DNA from 3 places in the Denitratimonas tolerans genome. Region 3 is predicted to be linked to each of the others. Evidence: predicted binding sites of a transcription regulator. Region 3 holds the regulator's gene; each other region holds the start of a gene.
What was found. Region 3 encodes HrcA, which represses chaperone genes, less so after heat shock. Its sites were predicted from a motif close to TTNGCACTCNNNNNNNNNGAGTGCNAA; they were not measured.

Region 1: the regulator HrcA is predicted to act here: its motif matches at 2,138-2,164, upstream of rpoH (RNA polymerase sigma factor RpoH).
Region 2: the regulator HrcA is predicted to act here: its motif matches at 1,630-1,656, upstream of groES (co-chaperone GroES).

What each region holds. Positions count from the first base shown of each region.
Region 1 covers NZ_JBBDHC010000018.1:63,044-67,102, forward strand. Annotated here, with positions in the region: gene WB794_RS11840 (serine/threonine-protein kinase) at 1-1,192, shown strand, start outside; gene rpoH (RNA polymerase sigma factor RpoH) at 1,243-2,088, opposite strand; gene WB794_RS11850 (carboxy terminal-processing peptidase) at 2,455-4,059, shown strand, end outside.
Region 2 covers NZ_JBBDHC010000007.1:175,291-179,349, reverse strand. Annotated here, with positions in the region: partial or broken gene groL (chaperonin GroEL) at 1-1,156, opposite strand, end outside; gene groES (co-chaperone GroES) at 1,295-1,582, opposite strand; gene WB794_RS06985 (VanZ family protein) at 1,755-2,162, opposite strand; gene WB794_RS06980 (class I SAM-dependent methyltransferase) at 2,162-3,376, opposite strand; gene WB794_RS06975 (pteridine reductase) at 3,456-4,059, shown strand, end outside.
Region 3 covers NZ_JBBDHC010000002.1:16,549-20,607, reverse strand. Annotated here, with positions in the region: gene recN (DNA repair protein RecN) at 1-586, opposite strand, end outside; gene hrcA (heat-inducible transcriptional repressor HrcA) at 715-1,758, shown strand; gene grpE (nucleotide exchange factor GrpE) at 1,843-2,349, shown strand; gene dnaK (molecular chaperone DnaK) at 2,473-4,059, shown strand, end outside.

The DNA of each region.
Region 1 (4,059 bases), on a different contig from region 3:
CGCCCAGACCGAAGCGCGCCGCAGCAAGGCGGTGCGCGACTACCTCGGACTCATGTTCCGCGATGCCGGCCGCCACGCGCGCGACGGCGACGCGCTGACCGCCAAGGCCGTGCTCGACCAGGCCGCCGACCGGGTGGTGCAGGATTTTTCCGATGACCCGGTCGCCAGCGCCGACGTGCTCAAGGCGCTGGGCGAGCTGCACTTCTACATCGACGACTACGCCGCCGCCGAGCCGCTGTTTCGACGCTGGCTGGCGCAGGAAGACACCATCGCCGATCCGGAGGCCGCCGCCGCAGTGCGCTTCGCCCTGGCTGAAACGGTGAACCGCATGGGGCACGGCGCCGAGGCGCGCGCGCTGCTCGACGCCGCGCAGCGCTATTGGCAGACCGATCCCGTGCGCCACGCCGACGTGCTGCTCACCTCGCGCATGCTGCAGGCCCGCCTGCAGCGCGAAGGTGGCGATCCGGCGGGTGCCTTGCGCACCCTGGAAGCCGCCCTGCCGCAGCGGCTGGCGCGCTCCGGGTCCGAGCACGTGGAAACCGCCACCCTCCTGACCAACCTCGGCGTGGCCTACGTGCAGGCCGGCCATCTCGACCAGGGCATCGAGGTGTCACGGCGTGCGCTGGAGCGCTGGGATCGCCTGCAGATGGGCAGCGGCAGCGAAGCCCTCAATACACTGAACAACCTCGCGGCGGCGCACTACCGCCAGGGCGACATGGAGGCCGCGGAAGCGACCTTCGCGCGCGCCCTGGAACTGCGCCGTGAACTGTTCGGCCCGTCCGCCGCCACCGCGGCGCTGATCGGCAACTACGCGCGCGTGGTGCATCGGCAGGGACGCCTGGTCGAAGCGCTGGCGCTGTGCGCGGAAGGAGAAATCATGGCGCTCGCGCACGCCGGCTCGGTCAGTCCCTTGACCCAGGCCCTGCGCGTCACGCGCGGCGAAGTGCTTCTGGCCCTGCGGCGGGTGGACGAAGCGCGCGCCGCGCTGGATGCCGTCTTCCGTGAAGACCTGTCGGGACTGCCGGCCACGCTGCGGCTGCGCGCCACGCTGGGCATGGCCGAAGCCGCGCGGCTTCAGGATGATCCTGCCGCCGCCGCTGCGTTCGATCAGGCGCAGGCGCTGGCCGACGCCCTGGGCACCGGGGCGGCCGAGTTCGAGCCGCGCCTGGATGCGCTGCGCCGCGCCCAATGAAAACGGCCCCGTTTCCGGGGCCGTTTGTCGTGCGGCAAGGCGGGCGGTGGTCAGGCCACCAGCAGGGCCTTCATCTTCTTCATCGCGTTGGCCTCGATCTGGCGGATGCGCTCGGCCGAGACGCCGTATTCATCGGCCAGCTCCTGCAGCGTCATCTTGCGTTCGTCATCCAGCCAGCGGCGGCGGATGATGTCGCGCGAACGCGCGTCCAGCTGAGCCAGGCCTTCGCGCAGCAGTTCGAGCTGGCTGCCTTCCTCGTCCTCGCGCGCGTAGGCGTGGGCCGGGTCGGCGTCCGGCGCGACCAGATAGGCCATGGGCGCGGGCGGCGCATCTTCATCGGCATCCACCGGCGTTTCGAAACCGATGTCGCGACCCGACAGCCGCGCCTCCATCTCCAGAACCTCTGACTCGGGCACGTTGAGATCGCGCGCCACGGCCTGGACTTCCGAATGGTTCATCCAGCCCAGGCGCTTGCGGCTCTTGCGCAGGTTGAAGAAAAGCTTGCGCTGCGCCTTGGTCGTGGCGATCTTGACGATGCGCCAGTTCTTCAGGATGAACTCGTGCATCTCGGCGCGGATCCAGTGCACCGCAAAGCTCACCAGGCGCACGCCCTGAGTGGGGTCGAAGCGCTTGACCGCCTTCATCAGGCCGATGTTGCCTTCCTGGATCAGGTCGGCGATCTGCAGGCCGTAACCGCTGTATCCTCGCGCCACGTGCACCACGAAGCGCAGGTGCGAAAGCACCAGCGAGCGCGCGGCGCTGAGATCCTGGTCATCCAGATAGCGGTGCGCCAGTTCCTGCTCTTCCTCCACCGTCAGCACCGGGATGCGGTTCACCGCGCCGATGTAGGCGTCCAGCGAGCCCAGCGCGCTGGGGATGGGCAGATTGCTCGTCATGACAGCGGTGTTCATGGTGTTTTTCTCCCGTTGGGGACTTGCCCCCATTCTAGCACTCGGGCCATTGGAGTGCTAAAACGCCGGAAAGTTCCGCCCCATCGAGAGCAGATGGGGCCGCGGTCGATGTTTTCCAGCCCCGGTGCGAAAGACCGGGCCACAGCGGGCCGAGCCGCCGGCGCGAACCATACCCTGCATGAACGGCGCAGGTCGAAAGCGGCCGGATCGATGAACGGGGGACTTCCGGGAGAGGTCATTGCCCCCATCCTGAGGCATCCTGCGCTTGCCGAAGCGGCCCCGCGTTGGCACGCTGGCACCGCTTCGGTGTTCGACACGCGGCACCGGCACCCGTATCCAGAGGTTTTCCCCATGTTCGCACTGCGCCACCTGATTGCTTTCGGCCTCGCCTTGGCCCTCGCCGGCGGCGCGTTGGCCAAACCCACGCCGGTCGAGCCGGTGACGCTGGCCCCGACCGAGACGCAGCGCGATGTGGTGACGCTGGTCACCCAGCTGCTGAGCAACAGCCGCTACCACTACCACCCGCTGCCGCTCGATGACGCGCTCTCGGCGAGCATCTACGACCGCTACCTGGAAGCGCTTGATCGCGACCGGATGTACCTCCTGGCGACCGACGTGGAGCGCTTCGCGTCGCTGCGCACCGGGTTCGACGACGCCCTGCGCGAGCGTCGCCTGGAGCCGGCCTTCGACATGTTCAACCTCTACCTGCAGCGCGTGTCCGACCGTACCCGCTTCGTGCGGGACTACCTCAAGACCGACATCGACCTCGACGCCGAGGAAACCTGGGCCTACGACCGCAAGGACGCCCCGTTCGCCAAGGACACGGAAGAGCTGGATGCCCTCTGGCGCAAGCGCGTGAAGAACGACGTGCTGCGCCTCAAGCTCGCCGGCAAGCCCATGGAGGCGATCCGCGAGACGCTCGACAAGCGTTACGCGAACTTCGAATCGCGCATCCGCTCGACCCGCGGCGACGACGTGTTCCAGACCTTCATGAACGCCTATACCAGCGCGATCGAACCGCACACCGGCTACATGAACCCGCGCACCACCGAAAACTTCAATGTCTCCATGCGGCTGTCGCTGGAAGGCATCGGCGCGGTGCTGCAGGTCAACGACGAGGACATCACGGTGATCCGCTCGATCGTTCCCGGCGGCCCGGCGGCGCTGTCGGGGCAGGTCAAGCCCGGCGACCGCATCTATGCCGTGGGCCAGGGCGATGACGGAGCCATGGTCGACGTGGTGGGCTGGCGCATCGACGATGTGGTCGAGCTGATCCGCGGCCCGCGCGAGACGCGGGTGCGGCTGGATCTTCTGCCCGCCGATGCCGGCGTGGACGGCGAGCACCAAACCGTGATGCTGACCCGCGAGAAGGTCAAGCTCGAGGAGCAGGCCGCCAGGAAGTCGGTGCTCACGGTGGGCGAAGGCGAGGCCGTGCGGCGCATCGGCGTCATCGATCTGCCCACTTTCTATCAGGATTTCGAGGGACGCCGGCGCGACGAGCCGGACTACCGCTCCGCCACGCGCGACGTCGCCAAACTGCTGGCCGAACTCAAGCAGGAAAAGGTCGACGGCGTGGTGGTCGACCTGCGCAACAACGGCGGTGGTTCACTGACCGAGGCGGTGGAGCTGTCCGGCCTGTTCATCGATCGCGGCCCGGTGGTGCAGGTGCGCGATGCGGGCGGGCGCATCGACGTGCAGCGCGACGGCGCGGCGGGTACCGCCTGGGACGGCCCGCTTGCGGTGCTGGTCAACCGCGCCTCGGCCTCGGCCTCGGAGATCTTCGCCGGTGCCATGCAGGATTACGGGCGCGCCCTGATCATCGGGGAAACCACCTTCGGCAAGGGCACGGTGCAGAACCTCGTCGACCTCGACATGTTTTCGCGCGGCGGTCGCGCCGGATTCGGCCAGCTCAAGATCACCGTGGCACAGTTCTTCCGGGTCGAGGGCGGGTCCACG
Region 2 (4,059 bases), on a different contig from region 3:
CCGTCGCCGCGCCGACCTTGATCACGGCCACGCCGCCGGCCAGCTTGGCCACGCGCTCCTGGAGCTTCTCGCGGTCGTAGTCGGAGGAGGTTTCCTCGATCTGCGCCTTGATCTGCTTGATGCGGGCCTGGATGCGCTCGGCGTCGCCGGCGCCGTCGATGATGGTGCTGTTTTCCTTGGTGACGACGACGCGCTTGGCGCGGCCCAGATCGTTGATCGTGGCCTTCTCCAGCGACAGGCCGACTTCCTCGGAAATCACCGTGCCGTTGGTGAGCACGGCCAGGTCTTCCAGAATGGCCTTGCGGCGGTCACCGAAGCCCGGGGCCTTGACGGCGCACACCTTGACGATGCCGCGAATGGTGTTGACCACCAGGGTCGCCAGCGCCTCGCCTTCCACTTCCTCGGCCACGATCAGCAGCGGCTTGCCGGCCTTGGCCACGCCTTCCAGCACCGGCAGGAGATCGCGCACGTTGGAGATCTTCTTGTCGTGGATGAGGATGAAGGGGTCGTCCAGCTCGACCTGCTGGCTCTGCTGGTTGTTGATGAAGTACGGCGACAGGTAGCCGCGATCGAACTGCATGCCTTCCACGACGTCCAGCTCGTTGTCCAGGCCCGAGCCTTCCTCGACGGTGATGACGCCTTCCTTGCCGACCTTCTTCATCGCATCGGCGATGATGGTGCCGATCGACTCATCGGAGTTGGCCGAGATGGTGCCGACCTGGGCGATGGCCTTGTCGTCGGCGGTGGGCTTGGAGAGGTTCTTCAGCTCGGCGACGGCGGCCTTGACGGCCTGATCGATGCCGCGCTTCAAATCCATCGGGTTCATGCCGGCGGCCACTGCCTTGACGCCCTCGCGGATGAAGGCCTGGGCCAGCACGGTGGCGGTCGTGGTGCCGTCACCGGCGGTGTCGGAGGTCTTGGAGGCGACTTCCTTCACCATCTGCGCGCCCATGTTCTCGAACTTGTCGGCCAGCTCGATCTCCTTGGCGACGGACACGCCGTCCTTGGTGATCGTGGGGGCACCGAAGCTCTTGTCGAGCACGACGTTGCGGCCCTTCGGACCGAGGGTTGCCTTGACGGCATTGGCGAGCACGTTGACGCCGCGCACCATGCGCGAGCGTGCGTCTTCACCGAAACGGATGTCTTTTGCGGCCATGGGTTTCTCCGGGAATAGGGAATAGAGAATGGGGAATGGTTGAAGCGGAGGCGTTGCGGCGGAATGGAGTTGCGGGCGGGATCGAAGCGCGACGCGCCGTTGCGATTCCCGGTTCCCGACTCCCCATTCCCCCGATCATCAGCCGATGATCGCGAACAGGTCGTCCTCGCGCACCACGAGGTATTCGGTGCCGTCGACCTTGACCTCGGTGCCCGAGTACTTGCCGAACAGGACGGTGTCGCCGACCTTGACCTGGAGCTTGCGCACCTGGCCGTTGTCGAGCAGCTTGCCTTCGCCCACGGCGATGACTTCGCCGCGGATCGGCTTCTCGGTGGCGCTGTCCGGGATCACGATGCCGCCGGCGGAGACCTTCTCTTCTTCCAGGCGCTTGATGATCACGCGGTCGTGGAGCGGGGTGAGTTTCATGACAACCTCTCGTAAGTTCTTGATTGATGGATGACACCGGCGGTCTGTCAGCACTCGCAAGTGTTGAGTGCCAATTCTAGCCGAAACGAAAACCGCTCAGGAAGCGGATGCTTGCCAAATGGGGGCGCGCGCCGCCGGTTCAAGGGCCGGGTGGCGATACCTCAGCGATGGATCAGCGCCGCGCCAGACAGGCCGCCAGGCGCGACTCCAGCCGCAGCAGCCACAGCGCCGCACCCGTAGCGCCGAGCGACAGGCCCGCCAGCACACCCAGCGCGTTGGCCAGCCCATCCAGCGCATCGGCGCTGCGCGCCTCGGGGACCAGCACGCCCTGCGCCCACTCCAGCGCAAGGCCAAGCGCCACCAGGCCGATCGCGACGATCCAGCGCGTCCGCAGCGAGGCGAACAGCTGCATCGCGGAAAACGCCAGTGCGAAGTAGGCGGAAAAGTGCAGCAGCTTGTCCGAATCGCGCGGCATCTGCGTCGCCATCGGCGGCGGCGGAACCAGTGACAGCACGATCACCGCCAGCACCGCCGCGCACCACAGCCCGAGCCACAGCCGCGGCCAGCGGAGGGGGCGCATCACAGCCGCCAGCGCTGGTCGCCCTGAAGAAAGGCGTGGGTCAATTCCACCCCGCGCGTGAAGCCCATCACCTGGAACGCCTCGCCCATCGCGCCGGGCAGGGTAAGCTGCTTGACCTGCTGCGCGAGGGCGTAGCGGGTGGCTTCGTCGGGGGCAATGCCGTGCAGGGTCTGGAAGCAGTCGACCAGCCGGTTCCCGAGCAGGAACGCGGACTGCGAGCAGTAGCCGGCCAGCTCGAAACCTGCACCGACGCCGGCCTCGGCCAGCGCGGTGAAGTCCACCGAGGCGGTCAGGTCGGTCAGGCCCGGCCACAGGAAGGGATCATCCACCAGGCGGTGCCGGTGAAAGCCGCGCAGCGTGCCCTGCAAGCGCTCGGGCGCGTAGTAGTCGCGCCGGGAATGGCCGTAATCGACGAACAGCATTGCGCCCTCGCGCAGCAGCCCGCCGACCGCCTGGATCCAGTAGGGCAGCTGCGGCAGCACTTCCGACCGCATCCCTTCGGGCAAGGGCTCGCCCAGGTCGCGCTCGATGTGGCGCACCGCCGCGCACAGGAAGGCGTCCGCCGGCTGATCGACGCGCAGCAGCTGCCCTTCCGGATCCAGCGCGACGTGCTCTTCGAAAACCTCGCCCCCACGCAGCGTGAAGCGCGGCGTCGGCAGCGCATCGAGTACCTCGTTGGCGAACAGCACCCCGCGCCAGTCCGCCTCGGGCGGGCCGTCCAGCCAGGTCACGCGCTCCATCAGCGCCGGCGGCAGGGCGTCGGTCAGGCGTTCGCGCTGGCGCTCGCGCAGGTCCGCCGAAGGTTCGAGGATGGCGTAGCGCGCCGGCACCGCGTCCAGCAGGGCGAGGTGGACCAGCACATCCTGCGCGAAGGCACCGCTGCCGCCGCCCAGCTCCAGGAACTGCGCGTCGGGAAAGCGCGACAGCACCGGTGCCACCGCTTCGGCCACGCACTGGGCGAACAGCGGCCCCAGCTCGGGCGCGGTGACGAAATCGCCGGCGCGCCCGAACTTGCGCGCGCCGGCGCTGTAGTAACCCAGGCCCGGTGCATACAGCGCCAGCTCCATGTAGCGCGAAAACGGGATCGCGCCGCCCTCGGCGCGGACCGCGTCGCGGATCACGGCGGTCAGGACGGCGCTGTGGGCGCACGCGGCTTCGTCGGGTTCGGGCAGGTCGGCTTGCACGCCTCGCCTCCGGGCGGAAAGGGCCGCCATGGTACGCCGGCGGGCGCTGGAACGCGCCTGGTGACGGGCAGCATGGATTCGGCGGTCGGGAAAAGGATAAGGTGACGGCATGACCACGCCACGCCCCGTCGCCCTCGTCACCGGTGCCGCGCGCCGCATCGGTGCCGCCATTGCCACCGCCCTGCACGCGGCCGGCTACGACCTCGCGCTGCACTTCCACCGCAGCGCTTCGGAAGCCTCGGCGCTGCAGGATGCGCTGGAGGCACGACGCCGCCACAGCACCGCGCTGCTGCAGGCCGATCTCTCCGATACCGCGCGCCTGCCTTCGCTGGTGGAGCGCACCGTGGTGCGGTTCGGCCGCCTCGATGCGCTGGTCAACAACGCCTCGGCCTTCTTCCCCACGCCGATCGGCGAATCCACCGAGGCGATGTGGGATGCGCTGATGGGTGCCAACGCCAAGGCACCGTTCTTCCTCTCGCAGGCCGCGGCGTTCTATTTGCGCGAATCGCGCGGCGCGATCCTGAACCTTTCCGACGTGTACGCCGAGCGTCCGCGCGAACGCCACGCGGTCTACTGCATGAGCAAGGCGGCGCTGTCGATGATGACCCTGGCGCTGGCGCGCGAGCTGGCCCCCGAGGTTCGCGTCAACGCGATCGCGCCGGGGGCGATCCTGTGGCCCGAAGCGGGTGATGATCCCGAACTGCGCGCATCGG
Region 3 (4,059 bases):
GCTCCGCGATCTGGTGCTCCAGGTACAGGCGACGGTCGGCGCTGTCGCCGCGCGCCTGCAGAGCGGTGATGGCCTGGGTCGCGCGCTGCCAGTCGCGCGCGCTGTCGCGCAGCTGCGCGAGGGCCTCGGGATGACGCGCGAAGGCATCAAGCAGGGCAAGCTGATGGCGGCGATCCAGCAGCGCCTGATGCTCGTGCTGGCCGTGGATTTCCACCAGGAGCGCACCGAGCGCGGCCAGTTGGGCCACGGTGGCCGGCCGGCCGTTGATCCAGGCGCGCGAACCGCCGTCGGCGCGGATCACCCGGCGCAGCTGGCACTCGGCGTCTTCGTCAAGATCGTTTTCGTGCAGCCAGGCCAGCGCCGGGGAGTCCGCAGCGGGCGCGAATCGCGCCACCAGTTCGGCGCGCTCCGCGCCGTGGCGCACCGCGCCTGCATCCGCGCGCGCGCCGGTGAGCAGCATCAGGGCATCCACCAGCAAGGACTTGCCCGCGCCGGTTTCGCCCGAGACCACGGTCAGGCCGCCGACGGGCGCGATCTCGATCTCGCGGACGATCGCAAAATCCTTGACGAAGAGGGAAACCAGCATGAAATGAGTGGCAATCCACCGCAACCGCGCGGCGGGCGCACGCTAGCACGGGCGGCGGCGTCCGCCAACGCTTGTCGAACCGCGTCCGCGTCCCCACATCTAGCGGGAAATCTTCTACGATCGCCGCCGTGAACCTGTCGCTCGACGCCCGCTCCCGCCATCTCCTGCAGACCCTGATCGCGCAGTACATCCGCGACGGGGTGCCGGTCGGCTCGCGCACCCTGTCCAAATCCGCGGGACTCGACATTTCCCCGGCCACGATCCGCAACGTCATGGCCGATCTGGAGGACGTGGGTCTGGTCGCCACCCCGCACACTTCGGCCGGGCGCGTGCCGACCGCGCAGGGCTATCGCCTGTTCGTCGACAGCCTGCTGCAGGTCGAGCCGCTGGATGAGGCCCAGATGGCGCAGATCGGCCAGCGCCTGACGCCGCAGCTGGGCACCCACGGCCTGATCAGCAAGGTCTCCGAGCTGCTTTCGGCCATGACCCACTTCGTCGGCATGGTGACGGTGCCGCGGCGCGACCAGTTCGCGCTGCGCCACATCGATTTCGTGACGCTCGATCCCGAGCGGGTGCTGGTGATCCTGGTGTTCACCGACAACGAGGTGCAGAACCGCATCGTCCACACCCGCCGCCCGTATTCGCCGGCCGAGCTGGAGCGCACCGCGAATTATCTGAATCAGCATTTCGCCGGGCTGCCGCTGCCCGCGATCCGGCAGCGCCTTCGTGCCGAGCTGGCCGAGGCGCGCAGCGAGGTCGATCGCCTGCTGACCGTGGTCGCCGATGTCGCCGAAGGAGCCTTTGCCGAAGTGGGCGAGGACGACATGCTGGTGGCCGGCCAGACCCAGCTCATGGGCGTGCAGGATCTTTCCGATCTGGACCGGTTGCGTGACCTGTTCGAGGCGTTTTCGCGCAAGAAGGAACTCCTGCAGCTGCTGGAAGGCTGCGCCCACGCCCAGGGCGTGCGGCTGTTCATCGGTGAGGAAAGCGGCGTGGCGCCGCTCGGACAGTGCTCGGTGGTGACCGCGCCCTACGGCGTGGACGGCCGCGTGCTGGGCGTGCTGGGCGTGATCGGCCCCACCCGCATGGCCTACGACCGGGTCATTCCGATGGTGCAGGCGACCGCCAACGTGCTGGGCGCGGCCTTGAATCGCGCCGGGCAGGCCCAATAAGCCCCTGAGTGTGCCGCCGGCGTGCTTGCGCGCGCCGGCTGCCTTCTTTTCCTTCCGATTGCCGTTACCCACGGAGAGATTCCGATGACGACACACCACCACCCGGACGCGACCGCGCAGGATCTTCCGGACAATCCCGACGACCTGGCGCTGCGGATCGAGGCGCTGGAGCAGGAGTTGGGTCAGGCGCGCGACGAGCAGCTGCGCGACCGCGCCGAGCTGGAGAACCAGCGTCGGCGCCTGCTGCGGGAAGCCGAGCAGGCGCGCAGGTTCGCCAATGAAAAGCTCCTGGCCGAACTGCTGCCCGTGTTCGACAGCCTGGAGGCGGGGCTTGCCGCCAACGGCGAGGCCGGAAGCCTGCGCGAGGGCGTGGAACTGACCCTGCGCCAGCTCACCCGCGTGGCCGAGGCCAACGGCCTGCAGGTGGTCGACCCGGCCGGGCAGGCCTTCGATCCCGAGCGGCACCAGGCGATGAGCGTGGCGGCCTCGGAAGCACACGCGCCGGGCAGCGTGGTGCAGGTCTACCAGAAGGGCTATGTGCTCAACGACCGCCTGCTTCGCCCGGCGCTGGTGGTGGTCGCCGCCGAATAGGGCATCGGCGCACCGGCCGGAAGCGATTTCCGCGCACCGGCCCTTGAAGCGGCGGACAAAACCCCTACATACGGCTCAATCCCGGTCGCATGACCGAAGACAACTTTCCGGAGGAAACACATCATGGGCAAGATCATCGGCATCGACCTGGGCACGACCAACAGCTGCGTGGCGATCATGGAAGGCGGCAAGGGCCGCATCATCGAGAACGCCGAGGGCGACCGCACCACCCCGTCCATCGTGGCCTACACCAAGGATGGCGAGGTGCTGGTGGGCGCGGCGGCCAAGCGCCAGGCGGTCACCAATCCGAAGAACACCTTCTATGCGGTCAAGCGCCTGATCGGGCGCAAGTTCACCGACGCCGAGGTGCAGAAGGACATCAGCCACGTGCCCTACGGCATCGTCGCGCACGACAACGGCGATGCCTGGGTGCAGAGCGCCGACGGCAAGAAGATGGCGCCGCAGCAGATTTCCGCCGAAGTGCTGTCCAAGATGAAGAAGACCGCCGAGGACTTCCTGGGTGAGACCATCACCGAGGCCGTCATCACCGTGCCGGCCTACTTCAACGATTCCCAGCGCCAGGCGACCAAGGACGCCGGCCGCATCGCTGGCCTCGACGTCAAGCGCATCATCAACGAGCCGACCGCGGCGGCACTGGCCTATGGCCTGGACAAGTCCGCCGGCGGCGACCGCAAGGTGGCGGTGTACGACCTGGGCGGCGGCACCTTCGACGTCTCCATCATCGAGATCGCCTCGATCGACGGCGAAAAGCAGTTCGAGGTGCTGGCCACCAACGGCGACACCTTCCTGGGCGGCGAGGACTTCGACAACCGCGTGATCGAGTATCTGGTGGAAGAGTTCCAGAAGGATCAGGGCCTGGATCTGCGCAAGGACCCGCTCGCCCTGCAGCGCCTCAAGGACGCCGCCGAGCGCGCCAAGATCGAGCTTTCCAGCGCGCAGCAGACCGAAGTGAACCTGCCCTACATCACGGCGGATGCCTCCGGCCCCAAGCACCTGGCGATCAAGCTCACCCGCGCCAAGCTCGAAGCCCTCGTGGACGAGCTGGTCAAGCGCACCATCGAGCCCTGCCGCACCGCGCTCAAGGACGCCGGCCTGCGCGTGTCCGACATCCACGACGTGCTCCTGGTCGGCGGCCAGACCCGCATGCCTAAGGTGCAGGCGGCGGTGGCCGAGTTCTTCGGCAAGGAGCCCAAGAAGGACGTCAACCCGGACGAGGCCGTGGCCATGGGCGCAGCGGTGCAGGGCGGCGTGCTGGCCGGCGACGTGAAGGACGTGCTGCTGCTCGACGTGACCCCGCTTTCGCTCGGTATCGAGACCATGGGCGGCGTGTTCACCAAGCTGATCGAGAAGAACACCACGATCCCGACCAAGGCCTCGCAGACCTTTTCCACCGCCGACGACAACCAGACCGCGGTCACCGTGCACGTCTTGCAGGGCGAGCGCGAGCAGGCCCGCTACAACAAGTCGCTGGCCAAGTTCGACCTCGCCGGCATCGAACCCGCGCCGCGCGGCATGCCGCAGATCGACGTCACCTTCGACATCGACGCCAACGGCATCCTGCACGTCTCGGCCAAGGACAAGAAGACCGGCAAGGAGCAGAAGATCGAGATCAAGGCGGGCTCCGGCCTGTCCGAGGAGGAGATCCAGAAGATGGTGCGCGACGCCGAGCTCAACCGCGAGGAAGACCAG